DNA from 2 places in the Nonomuraea sp. MTCD27 genome. Region 2 is predicted to be linked to the other one. Evidence: riboswitches for the same ligand, from Rfam matches in the RefSeq annotation. Region 2 holds a riboswitch; the other holds the start of a gene.
What was found. A riboswitch is a leader RNA that binds a small molecule or an ion and turns the genes downstream of it on or off. The one in region 2 is predicted to bind cobalamin.
Positions count from the first base shown of each region.

Region 1: another riboswitch for cobalamin. It lies ahead of ACBJ59_RS08930 (ribonucleoside-diphosphate reductase subunit alpha); the one in region 2 lies ahead of cobN (cobaltochelatase subunit CobN).

Region 1 covers NZ_JBGNUW010000003.1:166,177-173,772, forward strand. Annotated here, with positions in the region: gene ACBJ59_RS08910 (hypothetical protein) at 1-87, shown strand, start outside; gene glmS (glutamine--fructose-6-phosphate transaminase (isomerizing)) at 100-1,920, shown strand; gene ACBJ59_RS08920 (SAM-dependent methyltransferase) at 1,981-2,742, shown strand; gene ACBJ59_RS08925 (tripartite tricarboxylate transporter substrate-binding protein) at 2,840-3,805, shown strand; cobalamin riboswitch at 3,810-4,007, shown strand; gene ACBJ59_RS08930 (ribonucleoside-diphosphate reductase subunit alpha) at 4,126-6,297, shown strand; gene ACBJ59_RS08935 (ribonucleotide-diphosphate reductase subunit beta) at 6,310-7,305, shown strand; gene ACBJ59_RS08940 (mechanosensitive ion channel domain-containing protein) at 7,325-7,596, shown strand, end outside.
Region 2 covers NZ_JBGNUW010000011.1:270,167-277,762, reverse strand. Annotated here, with positions in the region: gene cbiE (precorrin-6y C5,15-methyltransferase (decarboxylating) subunit CbiE) at 1-341, shown strand, start outside; gene cobM (precorrin-4 C(11)-methyltransferase) at 338-1,108, shown strand; gene ACBJ59_RS31010 (cobalt-precorrin-6A reductase) at 1,093-1,881, shown strand; gene cobJ (precorrin-3B C(17)-methyltransferase) at 1,872-3,350, opposite strand; gene ACBJ59_RS31000 (precorrin-8X methylmutase) at 3,356-3,976, opposite strand; gene cobG (precorrin-3B synthase) at 3,973-5,373, opposite strand; cobalamin riboswitch at 5,376-5,501, shown strand; gene cobN (cobaltochelatase subunit CobN) at 5,555-7,596, shown strand, end outside.

The DNA of each region.
Region 1 (7,596 bases), on a different contig from region 2:
CCCCGGATCGCCGGCGAATTACGGGGCCGCCGGGTGGCGGCGCCGGAGCTGTCCCTGCGGCAGCTACGCAGGATTGTCTACGGATAAGAGGAGACCTCGATGTGCGGAATCGTGGCCTACGTCGGCCCCAAGGACGCGGCGCCCATCTTGCTGGAGGGCCTGCAGCGGCTTGAATACCGGGGCTACGACTCGGCCGGGGTCGTGGTGTCCAACAAGGGGCTGAAGGTACGCAAGGTCAAGGGGCGGGTGGCCGACCTGGCCAAGGTCGTGCCCGTGCGGTTCAAGGGCAACCTCGGCATCGGGCACACCAGGTGGGCCACGCACGGCGTGCCGAGCGACGTCAACGCCCACCCCCACCTGTCCGCCGACGAGCGCATCGCGGTCGTGCACAACGGCATCATCGAGAACGCCGGCGAGCTGCGTGCCAAGCTCGAGGCCGACGGCGTGGTGTTCGCCTCCGAGACCGACACCGAGGTGCTCGCGCACCTGATCGCCCACGCGGCCGACGAGAACGACTCGCTGGAGGAGGCCGTCAGGAAGACGCTCAAGAGCGTCGTGGGCACGTACGGCATCGCCGTGATCGACGCCGAGCGGCCCGGCGAGGTGGTCGTGGCGCGCAACGGCAGCCCGATCGTGCTGGGCATCGGCGAGAAGGAGATGTTCGCCGCCTCCGACGTCTCTGCCCTGGTCCGCTACACGCGCCAGGTCGTGCACCTGGAGGACGGCGAGCTGGCCGTGCTCAAGGCCGACGGCTTCCACACCTTCGCCAGCGACGCCCGCGAGACGGCCAAGGAGCCGCTGACCGTCGACTGGGACGCCGGCCACTACGACACCGGCGGCTACGAGCACTACCTGCTCAAGGAGATCTCCGAGCAGCCCGAGACGATGACCCGCACCATGAGCGGCCGCCTGGACGAGCGCTTCCACGTGGCCCACCTCGGCGGGCTCAACATGGACGCCCGAGAGACGCGGGGCTTCCGGCGGGTGAAGATCATCGGCTGCGGGTCGGCGTACTACTCGGGCCAGATCGGGGCGCAGCTCATCGAGGAGCTGGCGCGCATCCCATCCGACGCCGAGCCGGCCAGCGAGTTCCGCTACCGCAACCCGGTCGTCGACCCCGACACGCTCTACGTCGCGATCAGCCAGTCGGGGGAGACCTACGACACCCTCGCCGCCGTGCAGGAGCTCAAGCGCAAGGGCGGCCGGGTCATCGGCATCGTCAACGCCGTGGGCAGCGCCATCGCCCGCGAGGTCGACGGCGGCATCTACCTGCACGCCGGCCCCGAGGTCTCGGTCGCCTCGACCAAGGCGTTCACCTCCACCTCGGTGGCGTTCGCGCTGCTGGCGCTGCACCTGGGCCGGGTGCGCGACCTGTCGCCGGCCGACGGGCGGCGCATCGTGGAGGGCCTGCGCCGCCTGCCCGGTCAGATCGAGCAGATCCTCGCGCAGGGCGACAGGATCGCCGAGCTGGCCGACAAGTACGCCAAGCACGCGAGCATGATGTTCGTCGGCCGGGTGCGCGGCTACCCGGTGGCCCGCGAGGGCGCGCAGAAGCTTAAGGAGATCTCGTACGTCCACGCCGAGGCCTACCCGGCCAGCGAGCTCAAGCACGGCCCGCTCGCGCTGATCGGCCCCGACATGCCGACGGTGGCGATCGTCCCCGACGACGAGCTGCTCGACAAGAACCTCACCACGCTGGGCGAGATCCGCGCCCGCGGCGGCCAGGTGCTCATGGTGGGCCACCGGAAGCCGGACGCCAAGCTGGCCGACGACGCGATCGTGATCCCCAAGAACGAGATCGAGCTCGACCCCATCCTGCTCACGATTCCCCTCCAGCTCCTGGCGTACTACGCGGCGGTCGCGCTGGGCCGCGACGTGGACAAGCCGCGCAACCTCGCCAAGAGCGTAACGGTTGAGTAACTGAGTCCAATTCAGCGCAAACTATCGTTATCTGGCTTGCGACGACATAAATTCGATACTGTGCGGAAGTTCGACCAACAGAGGCCCAATCCCGCACGCATGTACGACTACATGCTCGGTGGGAAGGACAACTTCGCGGTCGACCGTCTGGCCCTTGACCAGCTCGCCGAGCTGATCCCGGAGGCGGTCGCGCTGGCCCGCGCGAACCGGGCCTTCCTCCAGCGCGCCGTGCGCTACGTGGCGCGGGCCGGGATCCGCCAGTTCCTCGACCTCGGCAGCGGGCTGCCCACCCAGGGCAGCGCGCACGAGGTGGCCCCGGAGGCCCGGGTCGTCTACGTCGACCACGACCCCGTCGTCGCCGCCCACGCCACGGCCCTGCTCCGGCACGCACCGGGCAGGGCCCGTTTCGTCCAGGCCGACCTGCTGGATCCGGCGGAAGTGCTGGCCGGGGCCGGTGAGTTCCTGGACCTCGACCAGCCGATCGCCGTGCTGCTGGTGTCGATCCTGCACTTCCTGCCGGACTCCGCGCACCCCCAGCAGGCGGTGGGCGTGCTCCGCGAGCGGATGGCGCCGGGCGGCTATCTGGTGATCTCGCACGCCACGACCATGGCGCACCTGGAGGACGAGGAGCGCGGCGGCTCCTCCGCCCGGGGCGGGACCGACCGGACCCCGGCCCGGATCCGCGCGTTCTTCGGCGGGTTCCCGCTGGAGCCGCCGGGGCTCGTGCAGGCCACCGACTGGCGTCCGGACCGGCCCAAGCTGGTGGGCGACTGGTCGTTGCCGTCGTCGCTCATGGCCGGGGTCGGCAAGAAAACCCAATAAGTTTAAAAATCACGAAAAAGCGCGAAGAAAAGCGATTTGTGTTGTTTGTCGCGACCCGGGTGTGTAGCGGTGCGTAATGGGTTATTAACCTAGGGTAATGGGGGATTCGGGGGAGAAGCAGATGCGCCGGCGGCGGTTCCTGGCCTGGGGGCTGGGAGTCACGGCCTGCGCCGCCGGTTGCGGTACGGAGCGCACCGGCGGGGACGTGCCGCGTACCGGATTCTCCATCAATCCGAGCGGGCCGCGCTGGGCCCCCGTGGGGCGGGCGTTCGCCGGGGCGGCCCGTACCGCCGGGTTCCAGTCCGGCGCCGGCACGCCCATCACGGTGACCGGCCTGCCCGCGCTGGCCGCGGCCGAGCTGAACAACGGCCAGAGCCTGCTCGACACCGGCACCCCGCTGGCCAGGCTCAGCGGCGAGGTCGAGGTCGTGGTCGTGCCCGACGCCTCGCCGGTCAAGGACTTCGACGACCTCGGCGCCCGGCTGGTCGCCTCGCCCGGCCGGACACCGCTGGTGGGCGGGCCGCAGGGCGAGCCCGACCACCTGCTGTTCGGCCTGATCGCCAAGGCCCTCGGCGCGGACACCAGGCAGGTCGAGTACACCGGCTACCCCAGCCGCGGCGAGGCGGCCACCGCGCTGCTGGCCGGTAAGGGAGCCGCCGCCGCGGGACCGCTGACCGGCTGGCGCGCCGGCATCGGCCGCGGCCGGGTCAGGGCGCTGGCGGTGTCCTCGGCCACCCGCGTGCCCGAGCTCGACGTGCCGACGCTGCTGGAGTGCGGCGTGCGGGTGGACTTCGCGGACTGGGTGGCCGCCTTCGGGCCCGAGGACATGGCCGACGAGAGCCGCGAGGCGGCCCTGCGCATGTGCGAGGTGGTGATCGGCTCGACCGGCTGGGAGGCGGCGTGCCGGGCCGCCGGCTGGTTGTCGATCCCCCTCGTCGGCGACGACTTCGCCCGCTGGGTCGGCACCGAGATCGCCCGCACCCGCGCGGTCCTGCGGGACCTCGGACTGCTCGACACCACCAAAGCCACAACATGCTGGGGTAGTTGCGGGAACGGCCACTAGATGTAGGATCCTGGTCGTCGCTGGTTCGCCTCTCCGGAGGCGGAGCAAAAGGGAACCCGGTGAGATTCCGGGGCTGCCCCGCAGCGGTGAGCGGGAACGACCGCCGTCATTGTGCACTGGAGAGATCCGGGAAGCGACGGCCAGTAGGAGCCATGGAGCGCGCCCGCGAGCCCGAAGACCTGCCAGCGTCGTGCCGGGCCGTGTCCGGCACGAAGTGTTCAGGGCCTCGAGGGCGGGCCGGAGCGCGACGCGGCCGGTGATCCGGTTCGCCGTGCTCTCGCGTGCCCTCACGGGGATGAGCTCGCGAGGAGAGAGAGCACGTGACTCAGATCGTTGAGGTTGACCGCCGCCTGGCCATCGAGGAGGCCGCCGCCCGGGTGATCACCGACCCGGCCAACTCGCGGGTCGCCGCCCGGCTGCTGGCCGAGGAGATCGCCGACGAGGCGGCCGCGCACGGCGTGCGGACGTTCTCGGAGTCCATCGCCGCCACCCACGCGGCCGGGCTCGTGCAGGACGGGCTGGCGGAGTTCGTCGCCGCGCACGCCGCCGAGCTGGACGCGCTGGTCTCCGCCGAGGCGGACGACCGGTTCGAGTATTTCGGGCTGCGCACGGTGTACGACCGCTACCTGCTGCGCCACCCCGAGACGCGCGGGGTGCTGGAGCGGCCGCAGCACTTCTTCCTGCGCGTGGCCTGCGGGTTGTCGGAGTCGGTGGCCGAGGCGGCGGAGCTGTACGCGCTCATGTCCACGCTGTCGTACCTGCCCAGCTCGCCCACCCTGTTCAACTCCGGCTCGCGCCGGCCGCAGCTGTCGTCCTGCTTCCTGCTCGACTCGCCGCGCGACGAGCTGGAGGGCATCTACGACAGGTACGGGCAGGTGGCCCGGCTGTCCAAGTACGCCGGGGGCATCGGCATCTCCTGGACCCGGGTGCGCTCGCGCGGCTCCCTGATCAGGGGTACGAACGGCCACTCCAACGGCATCGTGCCCTGGCTGCGCACGCTGGACTCCTCGGTGGCGGCGGTCAACCAGGGCGGCCGGCGCAAGGGGGCGGCCTGCGTCTACCTGGAGACCTGGCACGCCGACATCGAGGAGTTCCTGGAGCTGCGCGACAACACCGGCGAGGACGCCCGCCGCACCCACAACCTGAACCTGGCCAACTGGGTCCCCGACGAGTTCATGCGCCGGGTCGAGGCGGACGGGACGTGGTCGCTGTTCGACCCGAAGGAGGTGCCCGACCTCACGGACCTGTACGGGGAGGAGTTCACGGCCGCGTACCGCGCGTACGAGGCGGCCGGGCGGTACGTCCGGCAGATCCCCGCCAGGACACTGTACGGCCGGATGATGCGCACCCTCGCCCAGACCGGCAACGGCTGGATGACGTTCAAGGACGCCGCCAACCGCACCTCCAACCAGACCGCCCGCCCCGAGAACGTCATCCACCTGTCGAACCTCTGCACCGAGATCCTCGAGGTCACCAGCGACGCCGAGACGGCCGTCTGCAACCTCGGCTCGGTCAACCTGGCCGCCCACCTGACCGGGGACGGCGCCGGGCAGGACATGGACTGGGAGCGGCTGCGCCGGACCGTGCGCACCGCCGTCCGCTTCCTCGACCGCACCATCGACCTCGGCTTCTACCCCACGCCCGAGGCCGAGGCGGCCAACAAGCGGTGGCGGCCCATCGGGCTGGGCGTGATGGGGCTGGCCGACGTCTTCTTCACGCTGCGGCTGCCGTTCGACTCACCGCGGGCGCTGGAGCTGTCCACCAGGATCGCCGAGGAGATCGCGCTGGCCGCGTACGACACCTCGGCCGACCTGGCGGCCGAGCGCGGAAGGCACCCGTCGTACGCCGACACGCGGGCCGCCGGGGGAGTGCTGCACCCCGACCACTACGGCGCGGCCGGTTCGCCGCGCTGGGACGCGCTCCGCGAGAAGATCGCGGAGACCGGCCTGCGGAACTCGCTCATGGTCGCCATCGCCCCGACCGCGACGATCGCCTCCATCGCCGGCTGCTACGAGTGCATCGAGCCGCAGGTGTCCAACGTGTTCAAGCGGGAGACCCTGTCGGGCGAGTTCTTGCAGGTCAACCGGTATTTGGTGGCCGATCTGCAGGCGCGCGGGCTGTGGACCCAGCAGGTGCGCGACGACCTCAAGCGCGCCGACGGCTCGGTGCAGACCGTGCCCGGCGTGCCCGACGACCTCAAGGTGCTCTACCGCACGGCGTGGGAGCTGCCGCAGAAGGCGCTGATCGACCTGGCCGCCGCGCGGCAGCCGTACATCGACCAGTCGCAGTCGCTCAACCTCTTCATGGCCAGCCCGACCATCGGCAAGCTCTCGTCGATGTACGCCTACGCCTGGAAGCAGGGCCTCAAGACGACGTACTACCTGCGCTCGCGCCCGGCCACCCGGATCGCCCAGACGACGGTCGCGGCCCCTTCCGCCGAGGCGATCGCCTGCTCCCTCGAGAACCCCGAAACCTGCGAAGCCTGCCAGTAAGGAGACCCTTTCGTGCTGCTCGACCCCGGTATGGACCTCACCCTGCGGCCCATGCGCTACCCCGACTTCTACGAGCGCTACCGCGCGGCCATCCGCAACACGTGGACCGTCGAGGAGGTGGACCTGCACAACGACCTCGCCGACCTGGCCAGGATGACCCCGCAGGAGCGGCACCTGATCAACCGGCTGGTCGCCTTCTTCGCCACCGGCGACTCGATCGTGGCCAACAACCTCGTGCTCAACCTCTACCAGCACGTCAACGCCCCCGAGGCGCGCCTGTACCTGAGCAGGCAGCTCTTCGAGGAGGCCGTGCACGTGCAGTTCTACCTGACGCTCCTCGACACCTACCTGCCCGACCCGGACGAGCGGGTGAAGGCGTTCGCCGCGATCGAGCACATCCCGTCGATCCGCGACAAGGCGGAGTTCTGCTTCAGGTGGATCGACTCGATCGAAGGGCTGCGGCGGCTGGAGACGGCCGCGGAGCGGCGCCAGTTCCTGCTGAACCTCATCTGCTTCGCCGCCTGCATCGAGGGCCTGTTCTTCTACGGCGCGTTCGCGTACGTCTACTGGTTCCGCTCGCGCGGTCTCCTCGGCGGCCTGGCCACCGGGACGAACTGGGTGTTCCGCGACGAGTCCATGCACATGGAGTTCGCGTTCAGCGTGGTGGACACGGTGCGGGCCGAGGAGCCGTCGCTGTTCGACGACGAGCTGGGCAAGCAGGTCACCCTCATGATCGAGGAGGCCGTCGCGGCGGAGCTGGCCTTCGCCGCGGACCTGTGCGGCGAGGGCATGCCCGGCATGGGGGTGGACCAGATGCGCCAGTACCTGGAGTACGTCGCCGACCAGCGGCTGGCCCGGCTCGGCCTGCCCAGCCGGTACGGCTCGGCGAACCCCTTCGCGTTCATGGAGTTGCAGGACGTGCAGGAGTTGGCCAACTTCTTCGAACGGCGGGTTTCTGCTTACCAAGTGGCGGTTGAGGGCAATGTGAGCTTTGACGAGACGTTCTAATACATAAGGGGGCATGAGCGTGCAGTCTCCAGCGGACTGGCCGATCCTCGTAATCGCCGTGGTCGGTTCGATCCTCCTGGTGGAAGTGGCCCGGCGGGTGCTGAGCAGGATGGGGCGCAAATTCGCGCTCGCCCGGCACCTGGTGGAGCACTGCACGTGGCCCGCGTTCTCGGTGGCCGCCGTGGTGGCGTTCAACGTGGTGTTCGGGCCGGGGATGTTCGGCGACACGCCGTCCGAACGGGCGGTGGCGGGGTCGGTGGAGCGGGTGCTCGGCCTCGTCACGATCGCCGC
Region 2 (7,596 bases):
ACGCCGACCGGCTCGGCGTGCCGTCGCTGCGCGTCGTGACGGGCCGGGCCCCGGAGGCGCTGGACGGGCTGCCCGCGCCGGACGCGGTGTTCGTCGGCGGCGGCGCGACCGCGCCCGGCCTGCTGGACCGCTGCTGGGCCGCCCTGCGCCCCGGCGGCAGGCTGGTGGCGAACGCCGTCACCCTGGAGTCCGAGGCCGTCGTCGGGCAGTGGTACGCCCGGCTCGGCGGCGATCTGGTGCGCCTGGCCGTGCAGCGGGCCTCGCCGGTGGGCGGGTTCACCGGATGGCGGGCGGCGATGCCGGTGACAGTGTGGTCGGTGACCAGGAGGGACGTATCGTGACCGTGTACTTCGTCGGGGCGGGCCCCGGCGCTCCCGACCTGATCACGTTGCGGGGGCTGCGGCGGCTGGAGTCGTCGCCGGTGTGCCTGTACGCGGGGTCGCTGGTGCCCCGTGAGCTGCTCGACGCCTGCCCGGCCGGGGCCCGGCTGGTGGACACGGCCGACCTGACGCTCGACGAGATCGTGGCCGAGCTGGTCGCCGCGCACCGCGAGGGCCTCGACGTGACGCGGCTGCACTCCGGCGACCCGTCCGTCTTCAGCGCCGTGGCCGAGCAGATGCGCCGGCTGGACACGCTCGGCGTGCCGTACGAGGTGGTGCCCGGGGTGCCGGCGTTCGCGGCGGCCGCGGCCGCGCTCGGCCGGGAGCTGACCGTGCCCGGCGTCGGCCAGACGGTCATCCTGACGCGTACCTCCGCCCGCGCCACGCCGATGCCCGAGGGCGAGGACCTCACCACGCTCGGCGCGAGCCGGGCCACGATGGTGCTGCACCTGGCGGTCCAGCGGATCGACGCGGTGGTGGCGGAGCTGCTGCCCTCGTACGGCACGGACTGCCCGGTGGCGGTGGTGGCGCGGGCGAGCCGGGCCGACGAGGTGATCCTGCGCGGGACGCTGGCCGACATCGCCGCGCGGGTCCACGAGGCCGGGATCCGGCGGACGGCCGTGATCGTCGTCGGGCGGGTGCTGTCGGCGTCGCAGTTCCCCGACAGCCACCTCTACAGCGTGACCAGGGAGCGGGCGGCCAGGGAGCGGGCGTGCGGCGGATCCTGATCCTGGGCGGCACCGCCGAGGCGCGGGCGCTGGCGGCCGAGCTCGCCCCCGACCCCCGGCTGCGGGTCGTATCCTCGCTGGCCGGGCGGGTGAGCAGGCCGCGGTTGCCGGTGGGCGAGGTGCGGGAAGGCGGCTTCGGCGGGCCGGACGGGCTGGCCGCCTGGCTGGTACGGGAACGGGTCGACCGGCTGGTGGACGCCACGCACCCGTTCGCGGAGCGGATGACCGCCTCGGCGGTCGTGGCCGGCGCGGCGACCGGCGTGCCGCTGCTGGTGCTGCGCCGCCCGGGCTGGCGCGAAGGGCCGGGCGACGCCTGGCAGCGCACCGGCTCCCTGCAGGCGGCCGCCGCGCTGCTGGCCGGCGGCCGGTGGCCGGCGGCGCGGCGGGCGGAGCGCGCGGGCCCGCCGGACGCCGCGGGCGGGTGCCGGGTGTTCCTCACGACCGGGCGCCGGAGCCTGCCGCTGTTCACCGGGGTGCCCGGCGCGTGGCTGCTGGCCAGGTCGGTGGACCCGCCCGAGCCGCCCGTGCCGCCGAACGTGCACGTCCTGCTCGACCGCGGCCCCTACACCGTCGCAGGCGAGCTGGCCCTCATCCGGGAGCACCGCCTGGACGTGCTGGTCACCAAGGACAGCGGCGGCCCGATGACCACGGCCAAGCTCGTCGCGGCCCGTGAGGCCGGACTGCCGGTGATCATGGTGGACCGGCCGCCGCTGCCCGCCGGCGCCCGGCTGGTGGACACGGTGGCGGCGGCGGTGTCCTGGGTTCAGGGATAGCGGCGAGGCGTGTAGACGGCGCCGCTGCCGGTGACGCGGGTCGTGGAGGAGCCGACGATCAGCAGGCAGCGCATGTCGACCGCGGCCGGGTCCAGGTCGCCGAGGGTGGTGACGGTGACGCTCTCCTGCGGGCCGCCGACGTCGCGTCCGATGACCACGGGGGTGTCCGGGGCGCGGTGTTCGAGGAGCAGGTCACGGGCGGCGGCGACCTGCCACGTACGGCTGCGCGAAGCCGGGTTGTAGATCGCCAGCACCAGGTCGGCCCGGGCGGCGGCGGCCAGCCGATCGGCCACCACCTCCCACGGCTTGAGCAGGTCGGACAGCGACAGCACGCAGTAGTCGTGGCCGAGCGGCGCGCCCACCCGGCTCGCCACCGCCTGCGCTGCCGTCAGCCCGGGCACGACCCGGACCGGCACCTCGGGGAAACCGCCGGCCGCCTCCAGCACGGCGCTGGCCATGGCGAACACGCCCGGGTCGCCCGACGACACGACCGCCACGCGGGCGCCGTCGCGGGCCAGCTCCAGGGCATGCCGGGCGCGCTCGGCCTCGACCCGGTTGTCGGTGCGGTGCCGGCGCTGGCGCGGGTTCGGTGGCACGCGGTCCACGTACGGGCCGTAGCCGACGATGTCCGTGGCCGCCGCCAGAGCCTCCTGAGCCTCCGGCGTGAGCCACGGCCGCCCCGCCGGGCCCAGGCCGACCACGGCCACCTCGCCCCGCCCCGCTGCCGACGGCGGCTCGGGGACGAAGGTCCGCTCGGCCGGGCTGGCGAGCAGGGCCAGCGAGAAGTACGGGACCCCGTCCGGGTCGACGTCCTTGAGCGGCGCCACCCGCTCGGCGCCCATCGTGGCGCGCTCCACGTACCAGGCGTCGTCGAGCCGCCCGGCCTCGGCCAGCGCGTCGCGGACCTTCTCGAACGTCCGGCCCAGCTTGAGCACGGCGGCGGAGTCGGTGCCGCGCAGCCGCTCGGCCAGCACGTCGGCGGGCAGCGTGCCGGGCAGCACGGTGAGCACCTCGTCCCGCTCCACCAGCGGCCGCCCGAGCACGGCGGACGCGGCGCTGACCGAGGTGACGCCGGGCACCACCTCGGTCGGGTAACGGTGGGCGAGCCGCTTGTGCATGTGCATGTAGGAGCCGTAGAACAGCGGATCCCCTTCGGCCAGCACGACCACCGTCCGGCCCGCGTCCAGGTGGGCGGCCAGCCGCTCGGCGCAGTCGGCGTAGAAGCCGTCGAGCGCGCCCTGGTAGCCGCCCGGGTGGTCGGTGGTCTCCGTGGTCAGCGGGTACAGCAGGAGCTCCTCGACCTGCCCCTCCCGCATGTACGGCAGCGCGATCGAGCGGGCGATGCTGCGGCCGTGCCGGGCGGCGTGGTACGCGATCACGTCGGCCTCGCCGATGAGCCGGGCCGTCCTGACCGTGACCAGTTCGGGGTCACCGGGCCCGAGGCCGACTCCGTACAGGCGTCCCGTCATCACATTCACTCCGTCTCGCCGGCGATGGCGTTGACCGCCGCCGCAGTCATCGCACTGCCGCCGCGACGGCCGTGCACCACCAGGTACTCCAGGTCGCTGTCCGCCAGCGCGCGCTTGGATTCGGCCGCGCCGATGAAGCCGACGGGGATGCCGAGGACCGCCGCCGGTCGGCCCGCGCCCTCGGCGACCAGCTCCAGCAGCCGGAACAGGGCGGTCGGCGCGTTGCCGATCGCCACCACCGCGCCGTCCAGCCGGTCGCGCCACAACTCCAGGGCGGCGGCGCTGCGGGTGGTGCCCAGCCTTCCGGCCAGCTCCGGGACCCGGGGATCGCCCAGCGTGCACACCACCTCGTTGGCGGCGGGCAGCCTGCTGATGGTCACCCCGGAGGCCACCATCCGCGCGTCGCACAACACCGGGGCGCCCCCGCGCAGGGCTCGCCGCGCCCGCGTCACCACCTCGCTCGACCAGTCCAGGTCCGCCACCAGGTCGGTCATGCCGCAGGCGTGGATCATCCGCACCGCCACCTGCGCCACCTCGGGCGGCAGGCCGGTGAGATCGGTCTCGGCGCGGATGGTCGCGAACGAGCGCCGGTAGATCTCGGCGCCGTCGCGGATGTAGTCGGTCACTGGCGGTGTTCCTCGTATCCGTCGGTGGTGGCGATCAGCTGGACGACCCGGCCGCTCGGCAGGCCGCAGCGCCGCTCACATCCGGCCCAGTGCACGGGTGTCTCGGGCGCCTCGTCCAGGCCGGCCACCCAGCGGCGGGCGTCGGCCTGGACGTCCGCCCGGGACTTCGCGCAGCCGGGGCGGCCGGTGCAGGCGGTGACGCCGGCCCAGGGGGAGCCGGGGTCGGTGGCGAGGCCGGCGATGTCGAGCGCGTCCGTGATGCGGTCGGCCTCGGCGGGGGAGAGGTCCAGCAGCACGGCGGTCCGCCAGGGGGTCAGGCGGATGACGCCGCCGCCGGCCAGCGCCCGCGCCTGCCCGGGCGACAACCGGCCCAGCGGTACGACCACCTCGACCGCCACCCGCCCGTCCCGCTGCGCCACCCGCCCGGCCCGCTGCGCCACCCGCCCGGCCCGCGCCCGGCCCGGCCCGTCCCGCTCCCCGCCCGCGCCGCCTCTTGCGCTTGCTGGTGCCGCGTCGATGGCGGCCGGGTTGCTGGTAGCCGGGTTGATGGAGGCTGGGTCGCCTGTCGCGGGGCCGGTCAAGCGGGCGGTGATCCGGGCGGGGCCGTCCGGGAGCTCGTGGAGGCGCCACGCTCCGGCGCCGTCCTCGCGGGACCGCTCGTCGAGGAACGCCTCGGCGGCGGCGATCATGAGCGGGACGGCGGAGTCCGGGCCGGTGGTCAGCCCGGTGTCCGAGCCCGCCAGCAGCAGCCGCCCGTTCCGAGGGGCCATCGGCGGTGGCTCGTCCCGAGGGGCAGTCGGCGCCCGTGGCCCCGTGCCAGGACTCGCCGCGCCCTCGCCGGGAAGGGGTGCGAAGGTGACGTCCGCGCCGAGACCGGTCACGTCGCCCGTGCCGTCGTCCAGGGCGAACAGGAAGCGCCCGGGCAGTTCCGCCAGGCGCGGGTGCGCGCACAGGGCCTCGTCCAGTGCCCGTACCAGCGGCTGCGGGTCCAGGTGGCCCCCGGGGCCCCGCCCGCCGAGCGGGGAGGCGACGATGTTGCGGACCCGCTCGTGGGCCGGGGACGGCAGCAGGCCCGCCGCCGCGATCCGGGAGGCGAAGGCGGTGGGCGAGCGCAGGCCGCGGACCTGCACGTTCGCTCTCGACGTCAGCTCGATCACGCCCGAGCCGAGGTCGGCCGCGCAGGACGCCAGCTCGCGCAGCTGCGCGGGCGACACCGCGCCGCCGGGGAGGCGGACGCGGGCCAGCGGGCCGTCGGCGGCCTCGTGCACCTGTAGCGCTCCCGGACAGGCGTCAGGGCGGACACGTCCGGAAAAGTCAGCTATGGACACGATCAGGATGGTAACGCCACTTATGGGGCGGGTCGGTTCTGCCGTAGGCTCCTGCGTAGGCGATGGCATGGGAGGAAGCCGGTGCGAAACCGGCGCGGTCCCGCCACTGTGACCGGGGAGCGAACCCCACCGCAGGCCACTGCCCGGCGACGGGTGGGAAGGCCGGGGTGAGCGCTGATCCGGGAGCCAGGAGACTCCAGCCGTCGCGACACCCGCTACCGGGGCGAGGACCCCGAGGGAGGATCGTGCCGTGCCCGGCGACAGCCGTACCGTCCTGCTGCTCTCCACCTCCGACACCGACCTGCTGAGCGCCCGGGCCAGCGGAGCGGCCTACCGGTCAGGCAATCCCGCCCGCCTGACGGCCGACGACCTGCCCGCCCTGCTGGAGGGCGCCGACCTGGTCGTGGTACGCCTGCTCGGTGGCCGCCGCGCCTGGGCGGAGGGCCTCGACGCGCTGCTGGCCGGGCCGCGCCCGGTGGTGGTGCTCGGCGGGGAGCAGGCGCCGGACGCCGAGCTGATGGAGCTGTCCGCCAAATACGGTGGGGTCAGCGGCGGCGTCTGCGCCGAGGCGCACGCCTACCTGGCGCACGGCGGGCCGGCCAACCTGGCGGAGCTGCACACGTTCCTGTCCGACACCGTCCTGCTGACCGGCCACGGCTTCGCCCCGCCCGCGCCCGCCCCCGCCTGGGGCCGGCTGGAGCGCGCCGCGCACCGCCAGGACGGGCCCGTGATCGGCGTGCTCTACTACCGGGCGCACCACATGGCGGGCAACACGGCGTTCGTCGAGACGTTGTGCCGGGCCGTCGAGGACGCGGGCGGGCAGGCGCTGCCCGTCTACTGCTCGTCGCTGCGTACGGCCGAGCCCGAGCTGCTCGACACCCTGCGCGCGGCCGACGCGCTGGTGGTGACGGTGCTGGCGGCGGGCGGCTCGCGACCGGCGACCGCGAGCGCGGGCGGTGACGACGAGGCGTGGGACGTCGGCGCGCTGGCGGCCCTGGACGTGCCGATCCTGCAGGGCCTCTGCCTGACCACCTCGCGGCAGGCATGGGAGGAGAACGACGACGGGCTCTCGCCGCTGGACGCGGCCTCGCAGGTGGCGATCCCGGAGTTCGACGGGCGGATCATCACGGTGCCGTTCTCGTTCAAGGAGATCGACGAGGACGGGCTGACCGTCTACGTGGCCGACCCCGAGCGGGCCGCCCGGGTGGCGGGCATCGCCGTACGGCACGGGCTGCTGCGGCACACGCCCCCCGACCGGCGCCGGCTGGTGGTGATGTTGTCGGCGTACCCGACCAAGCACTCCCGCGTCGGCAACGCCGTCGGGCTGGACACGCCCGCCAGCACCGTCCGGTTGCTGGCCCGGCTCGCCGAGGCCGGCTACGACCTGGGCGGCGGCTTCCCCGGCGTGGCCGAGCAGGACGGCGACGCGCTCATCCACGCCCTGATCGCCGCCGGGGGACAGGACCAGGACTGGCTGACCGAGGAGCACCTGGCCGGCAACCCGGTACGCATCTCCGCCGCCTCGTACGAGCGCTGGTACCGCACGCTCCCCGCCGACCTGCGCGCCGGGATCGAGCGGCACTGGGGCCCGCCGCCGGGGGAGCTGTTCGTGCATGAGGGCGACAGCGGGACCGACATCGTCCTGGCCGCGCTGCGGGCCGGGAACCTGGTGGTCATGGTGCAGCCGCCACGCGGCTTCGGCGAGAACCCGATCGCCATCTACCACGACCCCGACCTGCCGCCCAGCCACCACTACCTGGCCGCGTACCGGTGGTTGTCGGACGAGTTCGGCGCGCACGCGATGGTGCACGTCGGCAAGCACGGCAACCTGGAGTGGCTGCCCGGCAAGTCGGCCGGGATGTCCGCCGCGTGCGGCACCGACGCGGCCATCGGCGACCTGCCGCTGATCTACCCCTTCCTCGTCAACGACCCGGGGGAGGGGACGCAGGCCAAGCGGCGCGCGCACGCCGTGCTGGTGGACCACCTGGTGCCGCCGATGGCCCGCGCCGACACCTACGGGGACATCGCCCGGCTGGAGCAGCTCCTCGACGAGCACGCCACGATCGCCGCCATGGACCCGGCCAAGCTGCCCGCGATCAGGGCGCAGATCTGGACGCTGATCCAGGCCGCCCGGCTCGACCACGATCTGGGGCTGGCGGACCGGCCGCACGACAGCGAGTTCGACGACTTCATCCTGCACGTGGACGGCTGGCTGTGCGAGGTGAAGGACGCGCAGATCCGCGACGGCCTGCACGTGCTCGGCCAGGCGCCGGAGGGGCAGGTGCGGGTGGA